DNA from 3 places in the Novosphingobium tardum genome. Region 2 is predicted to be linked to each of the others. Evidence: predicted binding sites of a transcription regulator. Region 2 holds the regulator's gene; each other region holds the start of a gene.
The links. The regulator LexA, encoded in region 2, represses DNA repair genes until DNA is damaged. The targets are predictions, from matches to a motif close to GTTCCNCNCTTGTTCT.

Region 1: the regulator LexA is predicted to act here: its motif matches at 4,638-4,653, upstream of uvrA (excinuclease ABC subunit UvrA).
Region 3: the regulator LexA is predicted to act here: its motif matches at 4,644-4,659, upstream of recA (recombinase RecA).

The regions. Positions count from the first base shown of each region.
Region 1 covers NZ_JBHSDR010000008.1:256,922-264,787, reverse strand. The annotation lists gene ACFO0A_RS15145 (M3 family metallopeptidase) at 15-2,213, opposite strand; gene ACFO0A_RS15140 (hypothetical protein) at 2,379-2,951, opposite strand; gene map (type I methionyl aminopeptidase) at 3,057-3,815, opposite strand; gene ACFO0A_RS15130 (ParD-like family protein) at 3,817-4,023, opposite strand; gene ACFO0A_RS15125 (hypothetical protein) at 4,109-4,441, opposite strand; gene uvrA (excinuclease ABC subunit UvrA) at 4,664-7,630, shown strand; gene ACFO0A_RS15115 (hypothetical protein) at 7,752-7,866, shown strand, end outside.
Region 2 covers NZ_JBHSDR010000006.1:533,748-541,613, reverse strand. The annotation lists gene gltX (glutamate--tRNA ligase) at 29-1,489, opposite strand; partial or broken gene ACFO0A_RS10560 (hypothetical protein) at 1,383-2,099, shown strand; gene ACFO0A_RS10555 (ComEC/Rec2 family competence protein) at 2,131-3,756, shown strand; gene lexA (transcriptional repressor LexA) at 3,793-4,485, opposite strand; gene ACFO0A_RS10545 (molybdopterin molybdotransferase MoeA) at 4,561-5,763, opposite strand; gene moaC (cyclic pyranopterin monophosphate synthase MoaC) at 5,760-6,245, opposite strand; gene trpC (indole-3-glycerol phosphate synthase TrpC) at 6,238-7,026, opposite strand; gene trpD (anthranilate phosphoribosyltransferase) at 7,045-7,866, opposite strand, start outside.
Region 3 covers NZ_JBHSDR010000006.1:754,266-762,131, forward strand. The annotation lists gene ACFO0A_RS11570 (class I SAM-dependent methyltransferase) at 1-36, opposite strand, end outside; gene ACFO0A_RS11575 (elongation factor G) at 190-2,277, shown strand; gene ACFO0A_RS11580 (PadR family transcriptional regulator) at 2,322-2,633, shown strand; gene ACFO0A_RS11585 (hypothetical protein) at 2,630-3,385, shown strand; gene recA (recombinase RecA) at 3,498-4,565, opposite strand; gene ACFO0A_RS11595 (hybrid sensor histidine kinase/response regulator) at 4,713-7,139, opposite strand; gene ACFO0A_RS11600 (DUF2062 domain-containing protein) at 7,136-7,759, opposite strand; gene ACFO0A_RS11605 (DUF2062 domain-containing protein) at 7,737-7,866, opposite strand, start outside.

The sequences.
Region 1 (7,866 bases), on a different contig from region 2:
GCCATGTTGTCGGCTCAGTCGGTCGTGGGGGCGGTGAGGCCGCGCGCCTTCAGCATCGGCGCGACCGAGGGATCGCGCCCGGTGAAGTTGCGGTACATCACGGCGTAGTCCTGGCTGTGGCCCTGCGAGAGGACCATGTCGCGGAAGCGCTGGCCGTTGGCGCGGGTCAGGCCGCCGTGGTCGGTGAACCACTGGAACGCGTCGTGATCGAGCATCTCGGTCCACAGGTAGGCATAGTACGCGGCGGAATAGCCGTTGGCCCAGATGTGGCGGAAGTAGCTCGTGCGATAGCGCGGCGGAACGTCGTCGACCTTCAGTCCGGTCGCCGCCAGGGCGGCCTTCTCGAAGGCATCGACGTCCTGCTTGGGCGCATCGGCGGGCAGCGCGTGCCACTTCATGTCGAGCAGCGCGGCGGTGACCGTCTCGCCCAGCGCATAGCCCTGGTTGAAGGTCCGCGCCTTCTCGATCTTGGCCATCAGCGCCGCGGGCATCACCTTGCCGGTCTGGTAGTGCTTGGCATAACTGGCGAAAACCTTGGGATCGGTCGCCCAATTCTCGTTGAACTGACTCGGGAACTCCACGAAGTCGCGCGCGGTGTTGGTCCCCGCGATAGACGGGTAGGTCTGGTTCGACAGCATGCCGTGCAGCGCGTGGCCGAACTCGTGGAACATCGTCGTCACGTCGTCGAAGCTGACCAGAGCGGGCTGGCCGGCGGCGGGCTTGGTGAAGTTCTCGACATTGTAGATGACCGGCTTCATGCCGAGCAGCTTGGACTGCTCGACGAAGTTAGACATCCATGCGCCGCCCTGCTTGTTGTCGCGCTTCCAAGGATCGAAGTAGAACAGCGCCAGCTCCGAACCATCCTGGTCGTAGACGGTATAGACCGACACGTCGGGGTGGTAGGTCGGGATGTCGGTGCGCTTCTTGAAGGTCAGGCCGTAAAGCTGGTTGGCGGCATAGAACACGCCGTCCTCCAGCACGCGGGTGATCTCGAAGTACGGCTTGATCTGGCTTTCATCGAGGTCGTACTTGGCCTTGCGGACCTTCTCGGAATAGAAATCCCAGTCATAGGGCTCGACGTCGAACTTGCCGCCGCTCGCGCGGATGGCCTTGTTCAACTCGGCTGCCTCGCGGGTTTGCGCGGCGGCGAGCGCGGGGACCATGCCGTTCATGAACGACAGCGCGGTGGCCGGGTCCTTCGCCATCTGGTCGTACATCGTATAGCTGGCATAGTCGGGGTAGCCGAGGAGCCTGGCCTTCTGCGCGCGCAGCTGCGCCATTTCCTGGATCAGGGCGCGGGTGTCGTTTGCGTCGCCGCGCTCGGAGCGGTTCCAGCTCTTCTCGAACAGCGCCTGGCGGGTGGCCCGGTTCGAAAGGCTCGCCAGCGCGGGCTGCTGCGTGGTGTTCTGCAGCGGCAGAACATACTGGCCGGCAAGCCCGCGGTCGGTGCCGCCCTTGGCCGCGGCGGCGATCTCGGCGGCGGAAAGGCCCGCCAGCGCCGCCTTGTCCTTGACCACCAGCGCGCCGTCCTTGGTCCCCGCGGTCAGCTTCTGCGAGAACTCTGTCGAGAGCGAGGAAAGGCGGGTGTTGATCGCCTTCACCTGCTCCTTGGCGGCAGGATCGAGGTTCGCGCCCGAATGGACGAAACGGTCATAGGCGTTGCCCAGGACCATAGCCTGATCGGGGGTCAGGCCCAGCGTCGCCTGGGCATCGTGCAGCGCCTTCACGCGGGCGAACAGCTTATCGTTGAGATAGATCGAATCGTTGAGCGCGGCGAGCTGCGGCGAGGTGGCCGTATCGATCGCGTCGAGCGAGTCGTTGGTATTGGCGCCCACGACGGCGCTGAACACCGCGTTGGCGCGGTCGAGCATCTGGCCCGACTTTTCCATCGCCACGATCGTGTTCTCGAACGTCGGCGCGGCGGGGTCGTTGGCGATGGCCTCGATCTCGGCGCGCTTGATCGCGATGCCCTGCTCGATCGCGGGCTGGAAGTCGCTGTCCTTGATCTTGGTGAAATCGGGCGCGTGGAACGGCAGCGTGGATTCCTGCGCGAATACGCCGGTGCCGACGGGGATCACGGGATTATATGCGGCAGGGGCCGCATCGGCGGGAGCAGTGGCCATGGCTCCCTTTTCGGCCATCCCGGCACATCCGGCAAGCGCGCCGGCAGCCATCGCGGCAAGCGCCGCGTTCACGAGAAACTTCGCCTGCATTAATGATCTCCTGCAACCCGGCGCTTGCGGACGTTGCCGGCGCCTTATCGATGCTCCGCAATCCCGCGACGGGGGGAGCCTGAAATGCGGTTACTGGAGAAACCAAGTTGAACGCAAGGTGACAAACCGGCCTTCGCGCAGGTTTTTGATCGGGGCCGACAAAACCTATTTCGTGCAGGGCTTGCCCGCATACTGGAAGCCGTGCGGCACCCAGGTCGTGCCGTCCCACCGCCGCACCGGGAAGCAGAAATAGGGGCCGCCGATGGAAATGTCGGGCCAGTTGCCCACCCCGTGACTGGGCAGGAACGTGGGCACGCCCGGGCTGCTGAAGATCAGCTTCCACCCGCCGCCCGGCTGGCGGCTGACAAGCGCGAACCCCGTGGCGACGTTGCCATAACAGTAGTTGCTGCCCTCGGTGATCACCGCCTCGGGCAGCCCGTCGCCGTTACGGTCGGCCACGCTCTCGATCACGCCGGGTTCGTAGCCCGGCCGGCCGGGGTCGCCGCATGCCTTCCACTGCGATCCCACCTTGCGGAACCCAGCGGCGCGAAACGCCGCGGCCTGCTCGGCCGCCGAAAGCGGTCCGGACGGTCCGGGCGGAGGCGGCGGGGCCGGCCGCGCGGCGCCGAGCGCCAGGGCAAGCGCGCCGCCAGCCGCCACCGCGCCGAAGCGTGATGCAAATCCCCTGTTACCCAACCAGCGCATCGCCGATCCCTTCCACAAGGAAGCCCCTGCCATCGACCCGCCGCGCCCTCATCCCGAGACGGCGCCGCAACGCAGGTTCGCGCGAAACGCGGGCGAAGGCAAGCAAGGTGGATCGGCACCGGCGCATGGCGACGTCCGTCAGGTTCCGTCGCTGCGCAGGGTCAGGACCTCGACCCCGCTCCGCGTCACCGCCACCGTATGTTCGAACTGGGCGGAAAGCTTGCGGTCGCGGGTGACGACGGTCCAGCCGTCGGCCTCGGTCGCGACCATCCGGGTGCCCTGGTTGATCATCGGCTCGATGGTGAAGACCATCCCTTCACGCAGGCGCATGCCCGTGCCGCTGCGGCCGAAATTGAGGACCTGCGGCTCCTCGTGCATCTCGCGCCCGATGCCGTGGCCGCAATATTCACGCACGACGGAGTAGCCGTGCTTCTTCGCGTGGCGCTCGATGGCAAAGCCCACGTCGCCCAGCGTCGCGCCGGGGCGGACCTGGCGGATTCCCTGCCACATCGCTTCCTGGGCCACGCGGACCAGCCGCCGCGCCGCGGGCGGGGCGTTGCCGACCACGTAGGTCTTGCTCGAATCCGCGATGAAGCCGTTCTTCTCCAGCGTGATGTCAAGGTTGATGATGTCGCCGTCGCGGATGATTTCCTCCGCGTCGGGCACGCCGTGGCAGACGACATGATTTATCGAGCAGTTGAGCACGTACTTGAAGCCGTACTGCCCCTTGCTGGCGGGGCGGGCGGCGAGATCGACGGTGATGAACCGGTCGACGAGGTCGTTGACCTCCATCGTCGACATGCCGGCCAAATCCTGCGTGTCAAGCATCTCGAACACCCGGGCAAGCAGCTTGCCCGATGCCCGCATCAGGGAGAGTTCGTCAGGAGTCTTGACCATTTCAGGCTGCCGCGACGCGGTTCGTGCAGACCTGTGCGGCGCCGAACTGCTGCCGGACGATCTCGTTGAACGACAGCGTCGGGTTGGCCTCGGCCAGCATCCCGATCTTCATCCAGAATTCGGCCTGGGCATTGATCGAGCGGCACATGACCGAACTCGCCCGACGGGCCTCCTCATGAAGCTCTCCGTCGATCTTCACGATGCCCATGCTTGTCCTCGAAACAGGTGATCCATATACGGTCGATAGACGATCCGTATATCCCGTTCAAGGGGGCGCCCGGCGCGGCGGTTCGCTACCGCGCGCAATACTCGTAGTGACCGGCGTTGCACGCCGCGACCGCGCGGCGCCATTCGGCCATCTGGCGCTGGTAGCGGGCCTCGTCGGCCTCGGCCACCTGCGCGCGCCCGCCGTTTTTGCGATATTCTGCCCAGCCCTGGGCATAGCGGGCGTCGCGGGCGCGGACGCGGGCGAGCTCCTGCTGGTTGAGGCGCTTGATGATCGCCTTGTCGCGCGCCCGCGCCTCGGCGCTGCGCATCGTCGGGTCGCGCGGATCGTCGGCCATGGCGGTGCCCGATACGGTGATGGCGCCCAGCGCGAACGCGCAGGCAAACATTGACCTGATCATGATGGCGTGACCCCCCTTTTTCCTCGCCGCAATCTCGGGCTCGGCTGGTTAAGGCGGGATAAACAGGAGGGTCGCCAGCCATGCGGCTCGTCGCGGGCCGGCCTCGTCCGGGCGCTCGCGCGCGGGGCAGGGGGCCTTGTGGATCGGGCATCGGCACCCATCTGTGGGGCGCGCTTCCCGCGTCCCTTGTCTTCCGCGAACAAATCTGGAACAAACGCGCTTATGCTGAGCCAAATCTCCGTGCGCGGCGCGCGCGAGCACAATCTCAAGGGGATCGACATCGATCTCCCCCGCGACAGCCTGATCGTGATTACCGGCCTGTCCGGCAGCGGCAAGTCGAGCCTCGCGTTCGACACGATCTATGCCGAGGGGCAGCGTCGCTATGTCGAGAGCCTGTCGGCCTATGCCCGCCAGTTCCTCGAGATGATGCAGAAGCCCGACGTCGAGCATATCGACGGGCTCTCTCCCGCGATCTCGATCGAGCAGAAGACCACCAGCCGCAACCCGCGCTCGACCGTCGCCACGGTGACCGAGATCTACGACTACATGCGCCTGCTGTGGGCGCGGGTGGGGGTGCCCTATTCCCCCGCCACCGGCCTGCCGATCGAGGCGCAGACCGTGTCCAACATGGTCGACCGGGTGATGGCCCTGCCCGAGGGCACGCGCGCCTACCTGCTCGCCCCGGTGGTGCGCGGGCGCAAGGGCGAATACCGCAAGGAGCTGGCCGAATGGCAGAAGGCCGGCTTCACCCGGGTGCGCATCGACGGAGAATTCTACGCGATCGAGGACGCCCCCGCGCTCGACAAGAAGTACAAGCACGACATCGAGGTGGTGGTCGACCGGATCGCGGTGCGCGAAGGGATCGAGACCCGCCTTGCCGACAGTTTCGAGCAGGCGCTCAAGCTGGCCGAGGGGCTGGCCTACATCGACCTTGCCGACGGCAACGTGCCGGGGCGCGACGAGGGGGAGAGCGGCCCGAACGCGGCCGGCGGGGCGATGAAGGGCACCGGGCTGCCCGCCAACCGCATCGTCTTCTCCGAAAAGTTCGCCTGCCCCGTCTCGGGCTTCACGCTCGAGGCGATCGAGCCCCGGCTGTTCTCGTTCAACGCGCCGCAGGGCGCCTGCCCGGCGTGCGACGGGCTGGGCGAGAAGCTGCTGTTCGATCCCCAGCTCGTCGTGCCCAACGAGGCGCTGTCGCTGAAGAAGGGCGCGGTCGTGCCCTGGGCCAAGTCCAACCCGCCGTCGCCCTACTACATGCAGGTCCTCGCCAGCCTGGGCGCGGAGTTCGGCTTCAGCCTCGACACCCCGTGGCAGGATCTGCCCGAAAGCGTGCACGAGGCGATCTTGTTCGGGACCAAGGGCCGCGCCATCCCGCTCACCTTCAAGGACGGGCGCAAGTCCTACACCGTCCGCAAGAGCTTCGAAGGGGTGATCGGCAACCTCAACCGCCGCATGCTTCAGACCGAGAGCGCGTGGATGCGCGAGGAGCTGGGCAAGTACCAGACCGCGCAGCCGTGCGAGACCTGCCACGGCGCCCGGCTCAAGCCCGAGGCGTTGAGCGTGAAGGTCGCTGGCGCCGACATCTCGGTGCCGGTGCGCTACTCGGTCAGCGACGCGAAGGCCTGGTTCGCCGGGCTCGAGGCCCAGCTCGGCCCGCAGCAGCAGCAGATCGCCCACGCCATCCTCAAGGAAATCAACGCGCGGCTGGGGTTTCTCGACAATGTCGGGCTCGATTACCTGAACCTCGACCGCACTTCAGGTACGCTCTCGGGGGGCGAAAGCCAGCGCATCCGCCTCGCCAGCCAGATCGGCAGCGGGCTGTCGGGCGTGCTCTACGTCCTCGACGAGCCGAGCATCGGCCTCCACCAGCGCGACAACGACATGCTGCTCGCCACGCTGCGCCGGCTGCGCGACCTCGGCAACACGGTGATCGTGGTCGAGCATGACGAGGACGCGATCCGCACCGCCGACCACATCGTCGATCTCGGCCCCGGCGCCGGGGTCCACGGGGGCGAGATCGTGGCGCAAGGGGCGCTCGCCGACATCCTCGGCGCCGAACACTCGCTCACCGGCCAGTACCTGTCCGGCCGCCGCACGATCGCGGTGCCGGCCAGGCGCCGCAAGGGCAACGGCCACAAGCTGACGATCCACGGCGCACGCGCCAACAACCTGCGCAACGTGACGACGAGCATCCCGCTCGGCACCTTCACCTGCATCACCGGGGTATCGGGCAGCGGCAAGTCCTCGCTTACCATCGACACGCTCCACGCCGGGGCGGCGCGCGCATTGAACGGCGCGCGAGTGATCGCCGGCGCGCACGACAGGATCACCGGCCTCGAATACTGCGACAAGGTGATCGAGATCGACCAGTCGCCGATCGGCCGCACCCCGCGCTCCAACCCGGCGACCTACACCGGCGCCTTCACCCAGATCCGCGACTGGTTCGCCGGCCTGCCCGAAAGCGCGGAGCGCGGGTACAAGCCGGGCCGGTTCAGCTTCAACGTGAAGGGCGGCCGCTGCGAGGTGTGCCAGGGCGACGGGCTGATCAAGATCGAGATGCACTTCCTCCCCGACGTTTACGTCACCTGCGAGGAATGCGGCGGCAAGCGCTACAACCGCGAGACGCTGGAGGTGAAGTTCAAGGGCCACTCGATCGCCGACGTGCTCGACATGACGATCGAGGATGCCGAAGTCTTCTTCAAGGCCGTCCCCTCGATCCGCGACAAGATGCACATGCTCAACGAAGTGGGGCTGGGATACGTCAAGGTGGGCCAGCAGGCGACCACGCTTTCAGGCGGCGAGGCGCAGCGGGTGAAGCTGGCCAAGGAACTCAGCCGCCGCTCCACCGGGCAGACGCTGTACATCCTCGACGAGCCGACGACCGGCCTCCACTTCGAGGACGTGCGCAAGCTCCTCGAAGTGCTCCACCGCCTGGTCAACCAGGGCAACTCGGTCGTGGTGATCGAGCATAACCTGGACGTGATCAAGACCGCCGACTGGATCATTGACCTCGGCCCCGGCGGCGGCGTGCGCGGCGGCGAGGTGGTTGCCGAAGGCACCCCCGAACAGGTGGTGAAGGAACCGCGCAGCGTGACCGGCGAATACCTCGGCCCACTCCTCGCCCGCCAACCCGCGCCGGTGGTGGAGGAAGCCCCGGTCAAGACGCGGCGGAAGCGGGCGGCGGCTTAGGGGTGACGGAAGTTGACCTTAGTCGGTCCGTCCAATCCCCCCACTATCGCTACGGTGCATAACAGGATGAAGCACTTGAAATTGCGCAGGAACTCCTGAAAGATGCCGTTCAAATCGGGAGGTGCCCAAGATGACGGCAGAAGTGGCAATATTAAATAAAGCTGCTGTAGCTCTAGCCGCTGATAGCGCAGTGACAATCTCTTCGGGCAGTAGTCAACAGAAGATTTTCGACTCCG
Region 2 (7,866 bases):
GCGCGGGCGACGCCCGAACGCTCGATATTCACTGTACCTGATCCGCGATCCGCCCCAGCGCCTCGTCCCGTCCGAGCAGAACAAGTACGTCGAAAATTCCCGGCGATACCGTCTGCCCCGTCAGCGCCGCTCTAAGCGGCTGCGCAAGCTTGCCCAGACCAAGTCCGCGCTGTTCCGCCATCGTCTTCAGAGTGGCTTCCAGCGTTGCGGTTGTCCAGTCATTTTCCCCTGCCAGAACGGCGTGAATCTCGCCCAGCAAAGCCCGCGCTTCGGGCGTCAGCAGTGCCTCTGCCTTGGCGTCCAGAACCAGCGGTCGTGCGGCAAAGAGGAACGCCGCCGCGCGCGCGATTTCCAGCAGATCCTGCGCGCGTGGCTGGAGGTGCGGCATGGCCTGAGCCAGCAGGTCGCCGTGCCTGGCGGGATCAAACCCCGGCGCGATCGCGGCAAGGTGCGGCTGAACAAGGTCTGCCAGCCGCGCCGGGTCGGCCTCGCGGATGTAGTGTGCGTTGAGGCTGAGAAGCTTTTTCATGTCGAAGCGTGAAGGGCTTTTGCCCACGCCCGAAATGTCGAACAGCGCGATCGCTTCCTCGCGGGTGATGGTTTCCTTGTCGCCGTGACCCCAGCCCAGCCGCAGCAGGTAGTTGAAGAGCGCCTCGGGCAGGATGCCCAGCTCGTCGCGATAGGCGTCGACGCCCAGCGCGCCATGCCGCTTGGAAAGCTTGGCGCCGTCTGCGCCGTGGATCAGCGGGATGTGAGCGTAGCGCGGCTCAGCCCATCCCATCGCACGGATGATGCCGAGTTGGCGGAACGCGTTGTTGAGGTGGTCGTCGCCGCGGATGATATGCGTCACCCCCATGTCATGATCGTCGACCACCACTGCGAGCATATAGGTCGGCGTCCCGTCGGAACGGAGAAGGACGAAATCGTCGATCTCGGCGTTGTTCACCGCGACCCTGCCCTGAACCAGGTCCTCGATCACGGTTTCCCCACCGAGCGGGGCCTTGAGCCGGACCACGAACGGGGAGCCGCTGGGCGCTTCGCTCGGGTCGCGATCGCGCCATTCGCTGACGATGCGGAAGGGGCGACGCTCGGCCTGCGCCGCGGCGCGCCGCTCGGCCAGTTCTTCGGGCGTCAGGTAGCAGCGGTAGGCCGCGCCAGACGCGAGCAGTTCGTTGGCGACCTCGGCATGACGGGCCTCGGCCTGGGACTGGTACTGCGCCTCACCATCCCAATCGAGCCCGAGCCACTTCATTCCATCGAGGATCACGCCGATGGCCGCTTCGGTAGAGCGCGCGCGATCAGTGTCTTCGATGCGCAACAGGGCCTTGCCGCCGTGATGCCGGGCGAACAACCACGAAAAGAGGCCGGTCCGGGCGTTCCCGATGTGCAGGAACCCGGTCGGCGAAGGCGCGAAGCGGGTCACGACTGTGGACCCGCTGGGGGCAGCGCTTCCCGTCCCTGCAGTCGTCTCCGCCGTTCCGCTTGCCATCGCGCGATGGTTCCTTTCTCTTAAGGCGATGGCCACCGACGCCGCCGCCCTTCCTTCAAAGCCGGCCCCGTGGCCAGACGATGCTGCGCGGCCTTGGCGCGGATGGCGCGGGTTGTCCAGATTGGCCGCTATCGGATTGGCCCGAGCGGATGATTTTCTCGACGGCCGCCCGTTCGAAAGGGGGCTGTGGCTTCCGGTCGCATTTGCCTGCGGGATCGCCGCATGGTTCAGGCTCGATGGCCCGTGGCAGTGGGCGGCGCTGCTGCTCGCCTGCGGTGGTGTTGCGCTTGGGACGGCCGCGCTCCTGCCGCGAGAGGGTGGCACACCGCACCTGCGCACTGCGATACTGGCGCTGTCGCTAATGGTCGCGGCCGGCTGCGCGACCGTGTGGGTGAAGTCGGAACTGTTCGGCGAACCGCCGATCGCCCGGCCACTCGTCGTCGATTTGACCGGTCGCATCGTCGATCGCGAGATGCGGGGCGCCGAGGGCCGTGTCCGCGTGCTGCTCGACGCCCGCTGGGCAGGCGGCGAGGGCGCTCGACGTGTCCGGGTGAACCTGCCGCTGAAGTTCGATGCGCCGGAGTTGACCGAAGGAGCCGTCGTACGGCTGCGTGCACGGCTGATGCCGCCGGCGCCCCCGGATGCTGCCGGGGGCGTACGATTTCGCCAGGACCGCATGGTTCGGCGGAATTGCCGCAACGGGCAGCGCGCTGGGGCACGCGACGGTCGTATCGCCGGCCCACGGTGGAGGTGCGGTCCGCCAGGCCCAGCATGCGCTCTCCGATCACGTCCGCTCACGGCTCGACGGCTCTCCTGGGGCCATCGCCGCGGCCTTCGCCAGCGGCGACCGGGGTGCCATTGCCGCCGACGACGACCAGGCGATGCGCGACGCGGGCCTGACGCACCTGCTTTCGATCAGCGGCCTCCACGTCAGCGCGGTCGTCGCCGCCACCTACTTGCTTGCGATGAGCATACTCGCGCTCTGGCCCTGGCTAGCCCTGCGAGTGCGCCTGCCGCTTGTGGCCGCCGCCGCGGGCGCACTCGCCGGCATCGCCTATACGATCCTGACCGGCGCTGAGGTACCGACGGTGCGGTCATGCATCGGTGCGGTCCTCTTCCTTGTCGCTCTCGCACTCGGCCGCGATCCGCTGAGCTTGCGGATGGTTGCGGTCGGGGCGCTGTTCGTGATGGTCTTCTGGCCCGAGGCGGTCGTCGGCCCCAGCTTTCAGATGAGCTTCGGTGCGGTCATTGCGATCGTGGCGCTTCATGGTGCCGAACCGGTCAGGCGGTTCCTTGCGCTGAGGGAGGAAACCTGGGTCGCGCGCTTGATTCGCCAGTTGGCCATGCTGCTGTCCACGGGCGTAGTGATCGAACTCGCCCTGCTGCCGATCGGGCTGTTCCATTTTCATCGCGCGGGCGTCTACGGCGCGCTCGCCAATGTGATCGCCATTCCGCTGACGACTTTCGGCAGCATGCCGCTGATTGCCCTAGGCCTGCTTCTCGATTCGATCGGAGCGGGGGCGCCGGCCTGGTGGCTCGCCGGAAAGTCGCTCGAGGGACTGCTCGCACTGGCGCACTGGACAGCAGCGCAGCCCGGCGCGGTTCGCTTCATGCCCGCCATGGGTAACGGCACCTTTGCGCTGTTCCTGGCGGGATCCCTGTGGCTGGCGCTGTGGACGGGGCGGGTGCGGCTGCTTGGATTCGCTCCGATCGCCGTCGCTTCCGTTGCCCTGGCGGCGGTGCCGACGCCCGACCTCCTGATTTCGGGCGATGGCCGCAATGTCGGCATAACCGTCGGGCATGATCGGCTGGTCGTCTTACGCGAGGGCAGGAGCACCTTCGCCAGCGACTCCCTGCGGGAGCTTGCCGGGCTGGACGGGGACACCGTCGTTATCGACGATTGGCCCGGCGCGCGCTGCACGCCCGATTTCTGTTCCATCGTGCTGGAACGCGGCAGCGCGGGGCACGTGATCCTCGTGGGAAGAGGGCGCGATCGCGTGGACGAAATGGCGCTCGCCGCCGCCTGCGAGCGCTCGGACATCGTCGTCAGCGAGCGCTGGCTACCGCGCAGTTGCAGGCCGCGCATGCTCAAGGCCGATCGGACCTTGCTGACGCGGACAGGCGGTCTGTCAGTCGACCTCGAAAGCAGGTCGGTGCGCACGGTGAGCGAGGACCAGGGCCATCACGGCTGGTACCGGCGGGAAGAGCTGCGACCGCGTTACCGGCGCGGCGGCGCCCCCGCAGTCATCCCCACGGCTGCAACCTGAGCGTCAGTCCCGCCGGGCGGAAACTCTTGGGGACGATCAATGATAGCGGCGCAGCAGTCCTGCGAGCTTGCCCTGAACCTCGACCTCGCCGGGCCGGTAGATCTGCGGCTCGTATGCGGCGTTGGCGGGATCCAGACGCACCATGCCGTCCTCGCGGCGGAGGTACTTGAGCGTGGCTTCCTCGCCGCGCACCAGCGCCACCACGATCTCGCCGTCGCGTGCCGTGTTCGTACGCCGGACAAGCGCGAAATCGCCATCGAGAATGCCAGCTTCGACCATCGAATCTCCGGAGACCTCGAGCGCGTAATGCTCGCCCGCACCAAGCAGGGCGGCGGGAACGGGGAGTGTCGACTGACCTTCGAGCGCCTCGATCGGCATGCCCGCGGCAATTCGGCCATGAAGTGGAAGCTCGATCACGTCGTTGGCCGGTGTTCGCGTCATCGGCGCCTGCGGTCGCAGCGGGGTAACGTTTTCAGCAAGCACGGGAGCAGGGCGCGCAGGCTTTGCCACCGCACCCTCGGGCTGGCGGATGACTTCGAGCGCGCGGGCGCGGTTAGGCAGACGGCGGATGAACCCGCGTTCCTCCAGCGCCGAAATGAGGCGGTGAACGCCGGATTTGGACTTGAGGTCGAGCGCCTCCTTCATCTCCTCGAACGAGGGGGAAATGCCGCTTTCCTCCAGCCGGTTCTGGATAAAGCTGATCAGCTCATGCTGCTTGCGGGTAAGCATGGCCCAAATCCTTTGCCTGAAAGTTCGACGAAACGCGAACGGACGCGGAACAATTAGGCAACGTTGGTTAATCAGTCAAGCGATTGCGCCATTTTCGAGCAGATGGATAAAAACGGTGTCCCCGGGCTCTACCGACGCGTCGCCGGGCTCGCGCACAATAAGGGCATTGGCCGCTGCCAGCGCTGCAAGCGCGCCGCTGTCCTGGGTTCTGACTGGCGCCACGGTGTTACCGTCCCATTTTGCTCGCAGGTATTCGGCGCGTACCCCCGCCTTCGGCAGCGGCGATTCAAGCCGCGCGGGAATGACACGGGGCGAGGGATCGAGCGCGCCAAGCACATGGCGAACCAGCGGCAGGAGAAAAAGGTAGGCGGTCACGTAGGCCGAGGCTGGGTTTCCGGGAAGGCCGAGGATGACCTGCTTGCCCTGCGTCGCCACGAGCAGGGGCTTGCCGGGCTTGACCGCAACGCGCCAGAAATCGAGCTTCGCGCCGACGTTCTCGAGCGCTGGCCGCACAAGGTCGTGCTCGCCCACGGATGCTCCGCCACTCGTGACGATGATGTCGGCGCTCGACGCGGCTCCGATTGCATTCGCGAGCGCATCGATACTGTCGGGCAGAGGTCCGACCCGCTCGACTTCGCACGGGAGCGGGGCAAGCATTGCGGCAAGCATCGGCCCATTGGACGCGTAGATCTGGCCTCGTTCGGGTTCGCATCCCGCCGCGCAGAGCTCGTCGCCACTGTCGATCAGAACGATCCGGGGCGGACGGCGCACGGGAAGATGGGTGTGCCCGGCAGAGAGGGCGAGCGCGATCTGGGCGGGGCCAATCCTTGTCCCCGGCTCCAGGACCGTGTCGCCAATGGCGAAGTCGGACCCTGCCTGCCGAACGTACCGTGTCCGCGGGCTTGGCGGCGAGCCGGACAATTCCACCCGATCGCCGGAGCAGTCGCAATCTTCCTTGATCACGACTGCGTCAGCGCCCTGTGGAAGCAGCGCGCCGGTTGAAATGCGTGCCGCCTCTCCGCTGCCGAGCGGCCGGTCGAGTGGGCGGCCCGCAGCGCTTTCCCCGACGAGCCGCCAAGGTCCTTCGATTTCCGCGGCCCTCACGGCGAACCCATCCATCGACGACGTGTCGCCTTCGGGACGCGTGACCCGGCTTTTGAGATGGTGAGTGAGAAAGTATCCGCTTGCCTCTGCGGTAGCGAGATTTTCCGGCGGCAGCGGGGCCGCGAGGGAAAGCAGCCGCGCCCTGGCTTCGGCGACCGGGAGCAGGGTGTTCAAGCCGGATCCCGCAACGGCGCGACCCAATCGCCGGACTTCCCGCCTCGCTTCTCCAGGAGGCGAACGTCGCCGATCACCATCGCCTTGTCGAGCGCCTTGGCCATGTCGTAGATCGTCAACAGCGCAACAGACACTGCCGTCATCGCTTCCATCTCGACCCCCGTTCGCCCGCTGAGCGAGGCTTCCGCGGTTACGTCGATCCCATCCCCGGCAAACGCGAAGTTCACTGCGACCGAGTCGAGTGCGAGTGGGTGGCAGAGCGGGATGAGGTCGGCGGTCCTTTTCGCGGCCATGATGCCGGCAATACGGGCTGCGGCGAGGACATCGCCCTTCGGCATATCGCCCGAGCGTATGGCGTGCAGGGCCGCAGCGTTCATCGTGATCCGGCCGCCAGCGCGCGCTGTCCTGCGCGTTTCTCCCTTGCCGCCCACGTCGACCATTCTCGCGTGTCCGTCAGCGTCGAGGTGCGTGAGTTCAGCCATTGATCAGCGATTTGGTCGCAGCAGTCACGTCTGCCTGACGCATCAGGCTTTCCCCGACGAGAAAGGACCGAACGCCGCTTTTCGCGAGGCGCTGGAGGTCGGCATGCGTCGAAATGCCGCTCTCACCGACCAGATGCGCACCCTTGGGCGCAAGCGGAGCAAGCCGCGCCGTCGTCGCAAGATCGGTGCGAAAGCTGCGCAGATCCCGGTTGTTAATGCCGATCAGCCGCGATTTGAGGCGGCTGGCCCGTTCCAGCTCGGCTTCGTCGTGGACCTCGACGAGAACATCCATCTTCCACCGGCGAGCGGCGTCCTCGATCTCGGCCATCGCACTGTCTTCCAGCGCGGCGACGATGATGAGGATCGCGTCGGCGCCGATGGCGCGCGATTCAAGGACCTGCCACGGATCGACCATGAAATCCTTGCGCAATATCGGAAGCGAGACGGCATGCCGCGCGGCGATCAGATAATCTTCGTGCCCCTGAAAATACGGCGCGTCGGTGAGGACTGACAGGCAGGCTGCACCGCCCAGCGCGTAATCGTGCGCGTGACGCTCCGGATGAAAATCTTCGCGGATCAACCCCTTGGAGGGGGAAGCTTTCTTGATTTCGGCAATAAGACCGAAGCCGTCGCGTGCAGCGCGGCCGAGCGCGTCGGCAAAGCCCCGTGGACGAATTTGGGCCTGTGCCAGCGTTTCCAGTTCGCGCAAAGGTTCGCGCCGCTTGCGGGCGGCGACCTCAAGGCGCTTCGACGCGACGATCTCGGCAAGTTTGTCGGTCATCCGGCTTGCGATACTGCCCTAGTTGACCGTGGCAATCCAGCAATCGAGCAAGGCTTTCGCGAGCCCCTTGTCGATTGCCTCGGCCGCTTCCTCGACGCCTTCCTCCCAGCCCGAAACTTCGCCGGCGATCTGCAGGGCCGCAGCCGCATTGAACAGTACCGCATCGCGATAAGGCCCGGGCGTACCAAGCAGCAGGGCGCGCAGCGCCGCGGCGTTGTGAACCGCATCGCCGCCGCGGATCGCTTCGACCGGGGCATGCGCCAGCCCGGCCTGCGCCGCATCGACCCGATGCATCTCGAAATCGTTACCCAGGACCTCGGCGATCTCGTTGCCGCCGGCGAGGCTCAATTCGTCGAGGCCTTCGTCTCCCGAAACGATCATCGAGCGGCCGGTGCCCAAGCGGGCGAGCGCCCCCGCATAGATCGGGACATAAGCGGGGCGGGCGATGCCGATCAGTTGCTTTCCCACGCGCGCAGGGTTGGCGAGCGGGCCCATCAGATTGAAGATCGTGCGCTGCCCGATGGCCTTGCGGATAGGTTGAATACGCCGCATCGCCGGATGGTGGTTGGAGGCGAAAAGGAAGCAAATTCCTATTTCTCCCAACGTTTTATCGGCTGTTCTTCCGGCTTTTTCCATGTCGAGGCCCAACACCTCCAGCGTATCGGCCGCACCCGCCTTAGACGATGCGGCACGATTGCCATGCTTGGCCACCGGAACCCCGCACGCCGCGACGACAAGCGATACCGCGGTCGACACGTTCAAGGTGTGGTGGCCGTCGCCGCCCGTGCCGCAGACGTCGATCGCATTCGGGGGCGCGTCGATCGGCAACATGCGGGCGCG
Region 3 (7,866 bases), 220 kb from region 2:
ACCAACGCCGCTTTCCCAGTCTTCGGCGTTCGTCATCGCGAGCTGAAGTAAGGCACGCCGGCTCCACCGGCAAGGGGCCGACTATTTTCCGCTTGCGACTCACCGCTCGGGGGCAGAGCATCCGGCAACCCAGCGCGTCAGGCGCGAAGGCCCGGCGCGCTCCTAAAGCACAAGCAAGAGGAGCGGACGATGGCCAGCGCGGCAACGATCGGCAGGAGTGTCACCACTAACGGCAGCAGTCCCGGCGGCCGGCTGGCCACCAGAGCAATCGCGCTGGTGGGGCCGGCGGGCACGGGCAAGACCAGCCTGGCCGAAGCGCTGCTCTTTGCCAGTGGCGCGATCAACCGCATGGGCAGCGTCGATGCCGGCACCACCGTAGGCGATGCCAGCCCCGAAGCGCGCGCCCGGCGCGGCTCTACCGAGCTTAACCTGTTTCACTTCGACTACATGGACGATCGCTATGCGCTGATCGACACGCCCGGCGGAGTCGGCTTTGCCGCCGACGGCCTCGCCGCGCTGCCCAGCGCCGACCTGGCGCTGGTGGTGATCGACGCCGATCCCGCGCGCGCCGCGCTGGCCGGACCGATCCTGCGCCGGATCGACGAGCTTGGCCTTCCCCACGCAATCTTCATCAACAAGGTCGACGGCGCGCGCGCGGGCTCGATCCGCGAGGTCATCGCGGCGCTCCAGCCGCTGAGCCGCGAGCCGCTGGCTCTGCGGCAATTTCCGCTGCGCGATGGCGAGGCGATCACCGGCTATGTCGATGTCGCGCTGGAGCGGGCCTATCGCTACCAGCCCGGTAAGCCCTCCGAGGTCATCTCGATTCCTCCCGACGCGGCCGATCGCGAACATGCCGAACGCACGCGACTGCTCGAGACCCTGGCCGATTTCGACGATGCGCTGATGGAAGCGCTGCTGATGGACGAAGTGCCTGACGCCGACGTGGTGCTAGCCGATCTGGCCGAGGACACCGGCGGCAACAAGCTGGTGCCGGTGATGTTCGGTTCCGCCCAGAACGGCGGGGGCGTACGCCGACTGCTCAAGTTCCTGCGGCACGAGACGCCTCCGGCCCGGCAGGCCGGCGACCGGCTCGGCGTCGGCGATGGCGCCGCGCTACACGTCTTCAAGATCGCCAACGGCGGCGCGATGGGGCGGCTGGCGCTGGGCCGCGTGCTTGGCGAAGGATTGCGCGAAGGAGAGGACCTGACGGTCGGAGGCGAAACCACCCGGACCGGCGCGATCTTCGCGTTGCAGGGAGAAAAGACCGCCAAGCAGGGCGAAGCGCGCCAGGGCGATGTGGTGGCGGTGGCCAAGATCGACAACGCGCGCTGCGGGATGATGCTCGGCTCGCGCGCTGGCGACGCACGGGACGAACCGCTGGTCACCTACCCGGCGCGCAACGCGGCGCTCGCGATCGCGACGCGCGACCGCAAGGACGACGTGAAGCTGTCCACCGCGCTCCATCGGCTGTGCGAGGAAGACCCGGCGCTCGAATGGTCGCAGGACGACACCAGCCACGAGACGCTGCTGCGCGGGATCAACGACGAGCACCTGCAAGTCGTCCTGGCCAAGTTGCAGCGGCGCTATGGCGTTGCGGTAGAGACCCGGCCACCGCGGATCGCCTATCGCGAATCGATCCGCAAAGGCACGACCCAGCGTGGCCGCCACAAGAAGCAGTCGGGCGGGCACGGCCAGTATGGCGACGCGGTGATCGAGATCGCGCCTCTACCGCCCGGATCGGGCTTCACCTTCGAGGACCGGATCAGCGGCGGCGTGGTTCCCAAGCAGTGGATCCCGGCGGTCGAGGCCGGTGTGCGCGAAGCGATGGAGCGCGGACCGCTGGGCTTCCCGGTGGTCGACGTGACCGTCACGCTGATCGACGGGTCGTTCCACGCGGTCGACAGCTCCGAACTGGCCTTCCGCATCGCCGGACGCATGGCGATGAACGAGGGACTGGCCAAATGCGCGCCCTATCTGCTCGAGCCGATCTGCCGCGTCGTGATCGACACTCCGGCAGGGACCGGCTCCAAGGCCGGATCGCTCCTGTCGAGCCGGCGCGGCCAGATCCTCGGCCTGGGACCGCACCCCGATTGGGCGCGGTGGGAACGGATCGAAGCGATGCTACCCGAGGCGGGACTGCATGGACTGGATGCGGAACTCCGCTCGTTGAGCCAGGGCTTGGCAAGTTTCAGCGCCAGCTTCGATCATCTCGCCGAGCTGTCGGGCAAGCAGGCGGACGACGTGGTGAAGGCCCGCGCGGCCGAGCTTTCCGGGTGAGAGGCAGCGCTTGACGGGTTAGTCTACATATGTAGAGTAAGGGGATGGACGCACCGCTCCGCCTCTCCCGCCAGACCCGCGCCGTCCTGGCCGCGCTGCTTGAACGGCCGGCTGCATGGAGCCACGGCTACGACCTGATGCAGCGCACCGCGCTCAAGTCGGGCACGTTGTATCCACTGCTGATGCGTCTGGCCGATCGCGGGCTCGTCGAAGCGGAGTGGCAGCCGCCGGTGCCCCCCGCGCGCGCACCGCGTCACGCATACCGGCTGACAAAAGAGGGATTGAACCTGGCGCGCGCGTCTGCGGATCGGGCCCCCACGCGAGGCCCGGCGCTGGGCGGAGTGCTGCCGGCATGAGCGCGCCAAGCTTCCTCGCCCACTCTCTGATGGTTGCATCGCGGTGGATCATGCCCACCGCGCGCCGGACGTGGGCCGACGCAATGGCGGCGGAATTCGACACCATCGCCGAGCCGGCAGCCGCGCTCGATTTCGCGAGCGGCTGCCTCCTGGGAGCGGGCAGAGAACGAATGTCAGCAATGGCGAAGGCGCTGCGCACGAATTCATGGCTCGTGGCGAGATGGAGCGCGGCTGCAGCGTTGCTGGCCCTGCCCGCGGTGGCGATTTGGCTCGGCGCTGAGGGCGTCAACTGGGACGCGGCCGACTTCACCGTCTTCGGCGCGATGCTGACAGGGACGGGCCTGGCGTACGAGTTCCTCGCCGGTCGCACCGGGAACATGGCGTACCGCACCGGGGCAGCGCTGGCGATGGCGACCGCGTTCATGCTGGTATGGATGAACATTGCGGTTGGGATCATTGGCAGCGAGGCAAATCCCGCCAACTTGATGTTCGCGGGCGTACTCGCGGTCTTGTGCGGCGGCACCGTAATCGCCCACTTCCGCGCCCGGGGCATGAGCCGGGCGCTGGCCGCCACCGCAATCGCTCAAGTCGTGGTGGGGATCGTGGCGCTGGCGGGCAACATGGGCGCCGGCGGCCCGGCCTGGTCGCGCGACGTGAGCATCCTCACCCTTTGCTATGCGGCCCTGTGGCTGGGATCGGCGGCCTTGTTTGCTGCTGCCGCGCGGCAGAACGGCCAACGTCCGGCGCAATAGGCGCGCAGGGATTGGCCTCAACCCGCGCAAAACGACGAACCGGCGTGCTTCCTTCCGGGGAAGCACGCCGGTCTGTTGTTATGCGGCGCGGAGGGACGCGCTGCGGTGAGGATCAGATGTCGTCGTCCGCCTCGGGACCGGTCATCATTTCCTCGGCAACGCGGTCGGTGTGGCTGCGGATCGCAGCTTCCAGCCGGTTGCACATCTCGGGATTGTCCTTGAGGAACTGCTTGGCGTTTTCACGGCCCTGCCCGATCCGCACCGAATCGTAGCTGAACCAGGCGCCCGACTTCTCGACCAGGCCGGCCTTGACGCCGAGGTCGAGGATCTCACCGATCTTGGAAATGCCCTGGCCGTACATGATGTCGAATTCGACCTGCTTGAACGGCGGGGCCACCTTGTTCTTCACCACCTTCACGCGGGTCGCGTTGCCGACGATCTCGTCGCGATCCTTGATCTGGCCGGTGCGGCGGATGTCGAGGCGGACCGAGGCATAGAACTTGAGCGCATTGCCTCCGGTCGTCGTCTCGGGATTGCCGTACATCACGCCGATCTTCATCCGCAGCTGGTTGATGAAGATCACGGTGCAGCGCGAACGGCTGATCGAGCCGGTGAGCTTGCGCAGCGATTGCGACATCAGGCGGGCCTGAAGGCCGACATGGCTGTCGCCCATCTCGCCCTCGATCTCGGCCCGGGGAACGAGCGCGGCGACCGAGTCGATCACCAGCACGTCGATCGCGTTGGAACGGACCAGCGTGTCGACGATCTCGAGCGCCTGTTCGCCGGTATCGGGCTGCGACACGATCAGTTCGTCGATGTCGACGCCCAGCTTCTTGGCATAGACCGGGTCGAGCGCATGCTCGGCGTCGACGAAGGCAGCGGTGCCGCCGGTCTTCTGCGCCTCGGCGATACAGTGCAGCGCCAGCGTGGTCTTGCCCGAGCTTTCGGGTCCGTAGATTTCGATGACCCGGCCGCGGGGAAGGCCGCCAACCCCCAGCGCGATATCCAGACCGAGCGATCCGGTGGACACCGCCTCGACCTGCATCGCCTCTTTCGAGCCGAGCTTCATCGCGCTGCCCTTGCCGAACGCGCGATCGATCTGCGCCAGCGCCGCTTCCAGCGCCTTCTGACGATCCATGGAGTCCTTGCCTTCCTGTACGATCTTGAGATTCGCAGCCATTTCGCAGGTGCCTCCTTCGCTTAGAGAGCGGCGGGCCTCGCCGTCAACCTGGGCAGCGTGTATCGCGTTTGTTCTCATGGAACAAGAGTGGAACGAAATTTTTTCGTCCGTGCCCGCGCGCTGGGAATTGCGCGATTGCGGCGCAGCCTAGAGAGACTGGCCCTTCAGCACGCGTTCCACCGCCTCTCCGATCTGGGCGACACTGAACGGCTTGGGCAGGAAATGCATGTTGGGCAGGTCGATCTCGCGGCGAAGCTGTTCCTCGGCATAGCCCGACATGAACAGCACGGGGATCGAAGGCAGCCGCTCGCGAATGGCGCGGGCCATCGTGGGACCGTCCATCGTGGGCATCACGACGTCGCTCAGCACGAGGTCGAAGGTGCCGCCGGAGACGATCGCCTCCAGCCCCGCCTCGCCATCGCCGGCGGTGGTGACGACATAGCCCTGCCGCACCAGCGCGCGTTCGGCCACGGCGCGGACGGTGTCCTCGTCCTCGACCAGCAGGACCCGCCCGCCCCCGCTCCAGGTTTGTTGCGCCTGGGCCGGCGCCGCCACTGGCGGTGCCGCGACCTCGGTGCCCGAATAGACCGGCAGGTAAACGGTAAAGCGCGTCCCCTTGCCCACCTCGCTGTCGGCGAAGATGAAGCCGCCCGACTGCTTGACGATCCCATAGACGGTCGACAGGCCCAGCCCCGTACCCTTGCCCAGCTCCTTGGTGGTGAAGAACGGCTCGAAGATCTTGCCGAGGTTCTCGGGCGGGATGCCGCTGCCGGTATCCTCGATCACCAGCGCGGTATAGTTGCCCGCCGGGAGGATCTCGCTCTTCAGCGCGCGGACATCGGCGGGCGTGATCCTGCGGGTTGCGAGCCGGAGCGTGCCGCTCGCCTCGCCGGACTTGCCCTGCATCGCGTCGCGCGCGTTGACGGCGAGGTTGATGATCACGTTCTCGATCTGCGTCGGATCGGCGCGGATCGGCCCGAGGTCGCGATCGTGGCTGACCACCAGCTTGATCTTCTCGCCAATCAGCCGCTTCAGCAGTTGCGACACCTCGGAGACGAGGTCGGGGAGCTGGAGAACCTGCGGGCGCAGCGTCTGCTGGCGCGAGAAGGCCAGAAGCTGGCGGGTGAGGCTGGCCGCGCGGTTCGAGTTGGCCTTGATCTGGACGATGTCGTCATAGTCGCTGTCGCCGGGCGAATGGCGCAGCAGCATAAGGTCGCAATAGCCGATGATCGCGGTCAGCACGTTGTTGAAATCGTGCGCGACACCGCCTGCGAGCTGGCCCACCGCCTGCATCTTAGTCGCCTGCGCGATCTGGCGCTTGAGCCGCGCCTCCTCGCTCGAATCCTTGAGGCTGAGCAGCACCGCGCCCTCACCCAGCCCCCGCACACCCGCCACGCTGAGCGACACCGGGTCCTCGGGCGCGGAGCGCAGACGCACGGCGACGTCGCCCGCTGTGGGTGCGCCTTGGGCAATGCGGCGCACCGCGTCGGCGAGCGCGCCCTTGTCATCGCGAATGACGAGGTCCGAAGGATAGGGCGGCGCTACGGTGCCGTCGTGACCCGCGGCACGCAGAAATGCTTCGTTCGCGAACAGGAAGCGGCCGTCGCGGTCGCACATCGCCAGGCCCAGCGGCAACCGCGCGAGCAGTGCCTCGATCTGCGGTATCCCGGCGCGTCCCTCGCCCGCCCCGGTGCCGCTCTCGATCAGCAGCATCAGCGAAGGCGTGAGCGCGGGATCGGCGTCGGTCCGGCTTTCGGGATCGGCCACCGGCAGGTGGATCAGCCGCTGCGGCGCGCCCTTGCGCCCCTCGCGCGCGAAGTAGATGCGGTCCTGCTCGTCGGAGCGCAGGTAGCTGACGAAGTCCGTGCCGACGACCGTTGCCTGCGCCTCGCCGGTCGCGGCCAACGCGAAGCCGGGATTGGCGCTCAGGATCGCGCCGTCGGGCGAGACGACCGCGGCGCAGATCCCGGCCTGGCCCAGTGCAAGGCCGGCCTTGCCCGCCACGGCGCGCGCGGCGTCGGCGACGATGTCGGTGCTTTCCACCGGCTCGATCGTCCAGGCGAGGTAATCCTCGCCCCGGCCGCTGCGCCTGGCGTGCGCGGTCCAGCGGCGGCCCGCGCCTTCGAGGCCGTCTGCGCTGGCTTCGCCATCGCGCCAGGCGGCCCGCGCGGCGCGGTCGAGCCGCTCCACCGCGGCGTCGTCGAGCGGAAGCCGCGGCGGGGCCGAGCTCATGCCGAACCACTCTTCGAACAACCGGTTGGCGCAGACCAGCCGCCCGGCGCGGTCGGTTATCGCGACCGCGGCATCGGGCCGGTCGATCGCGGCGTTGGTGACCGACCAGTCGGGCTGAGCGAACTCGGCGGTGCCGCCAACGGATCGCGGCCGCAGAAGGATCCGGCCAAGGGCGGCGAAGGCGAGCACGCCGGCTCCATAACCGGCGGCGACCAGCGGTTCTCCCGAGGCGAGCCAGACGAGGACGGCGCTGGCGACGAGCGCGGCCGCCAGGATCAGCAAGTCGGTCGGCTGAGTGCGCTGGGCGTCCTGCTCCGCCATCAGGGTAGCAACTTCGGTCATGGCAGCGGGTGCGGCCCCGCCTGTGCGCGCAGCGCGCGGCGCTCAAGCGCCAGGGCCAGCCGCGCCGCGCGCTTGCGCGCGACCCACCAGCGCCAGACCCAGCCGGTAAGCAGGAATCCCACGCTGGCAGTCAGCGAGGCGATCACCAGCAGGCCCAGCGCGGTATCGAGGCCCGCGCCGGTGATCCGCTGAAGCAGGACGTCGGTCTGCGTCTGCTGCATCGTGCGCGCGACCGGCGCGATCGCGGTCATCGCATCGGCGTGGAGCATGAGTTCGCCGACCTTGTAGGCCAGCGCCCACAGTGCGAGTACGGTCACCGGGTTGCCGACGAAGGTCGCCACCAGCGCGGCCGGAACGTTGGCGCGCACAAAGACGGCGAGAAGGGCGGCGACGATGAAATGAGCCATCGGGATGATGACTCCGATGAACAGGCCCAGCGCCACCCCGCGCGGGACCGAACGGCGGGTGAAGCGCCACAGGTCCGAGCGCAGGACGCTGCCGGCGAAGGGTCTTAGCCAGCGGCTGTTTTCGATATGCTCGCGCTGCGGGATCAGGCGGCCGAGGCGCGCGGAAAGCGCCGTATCGCGGGGCTTGCGCTCAATCACGGGCGGCGCGCTCACGCTCGCGCACCCGGGCCAGCCGGGTGCGCCGTTTGTGCGCGATCCACCAGCGCCAGCTGAAACTGGTGGCGAGGTAACTGACGGCCGCGGCCACCACGGCGACGATC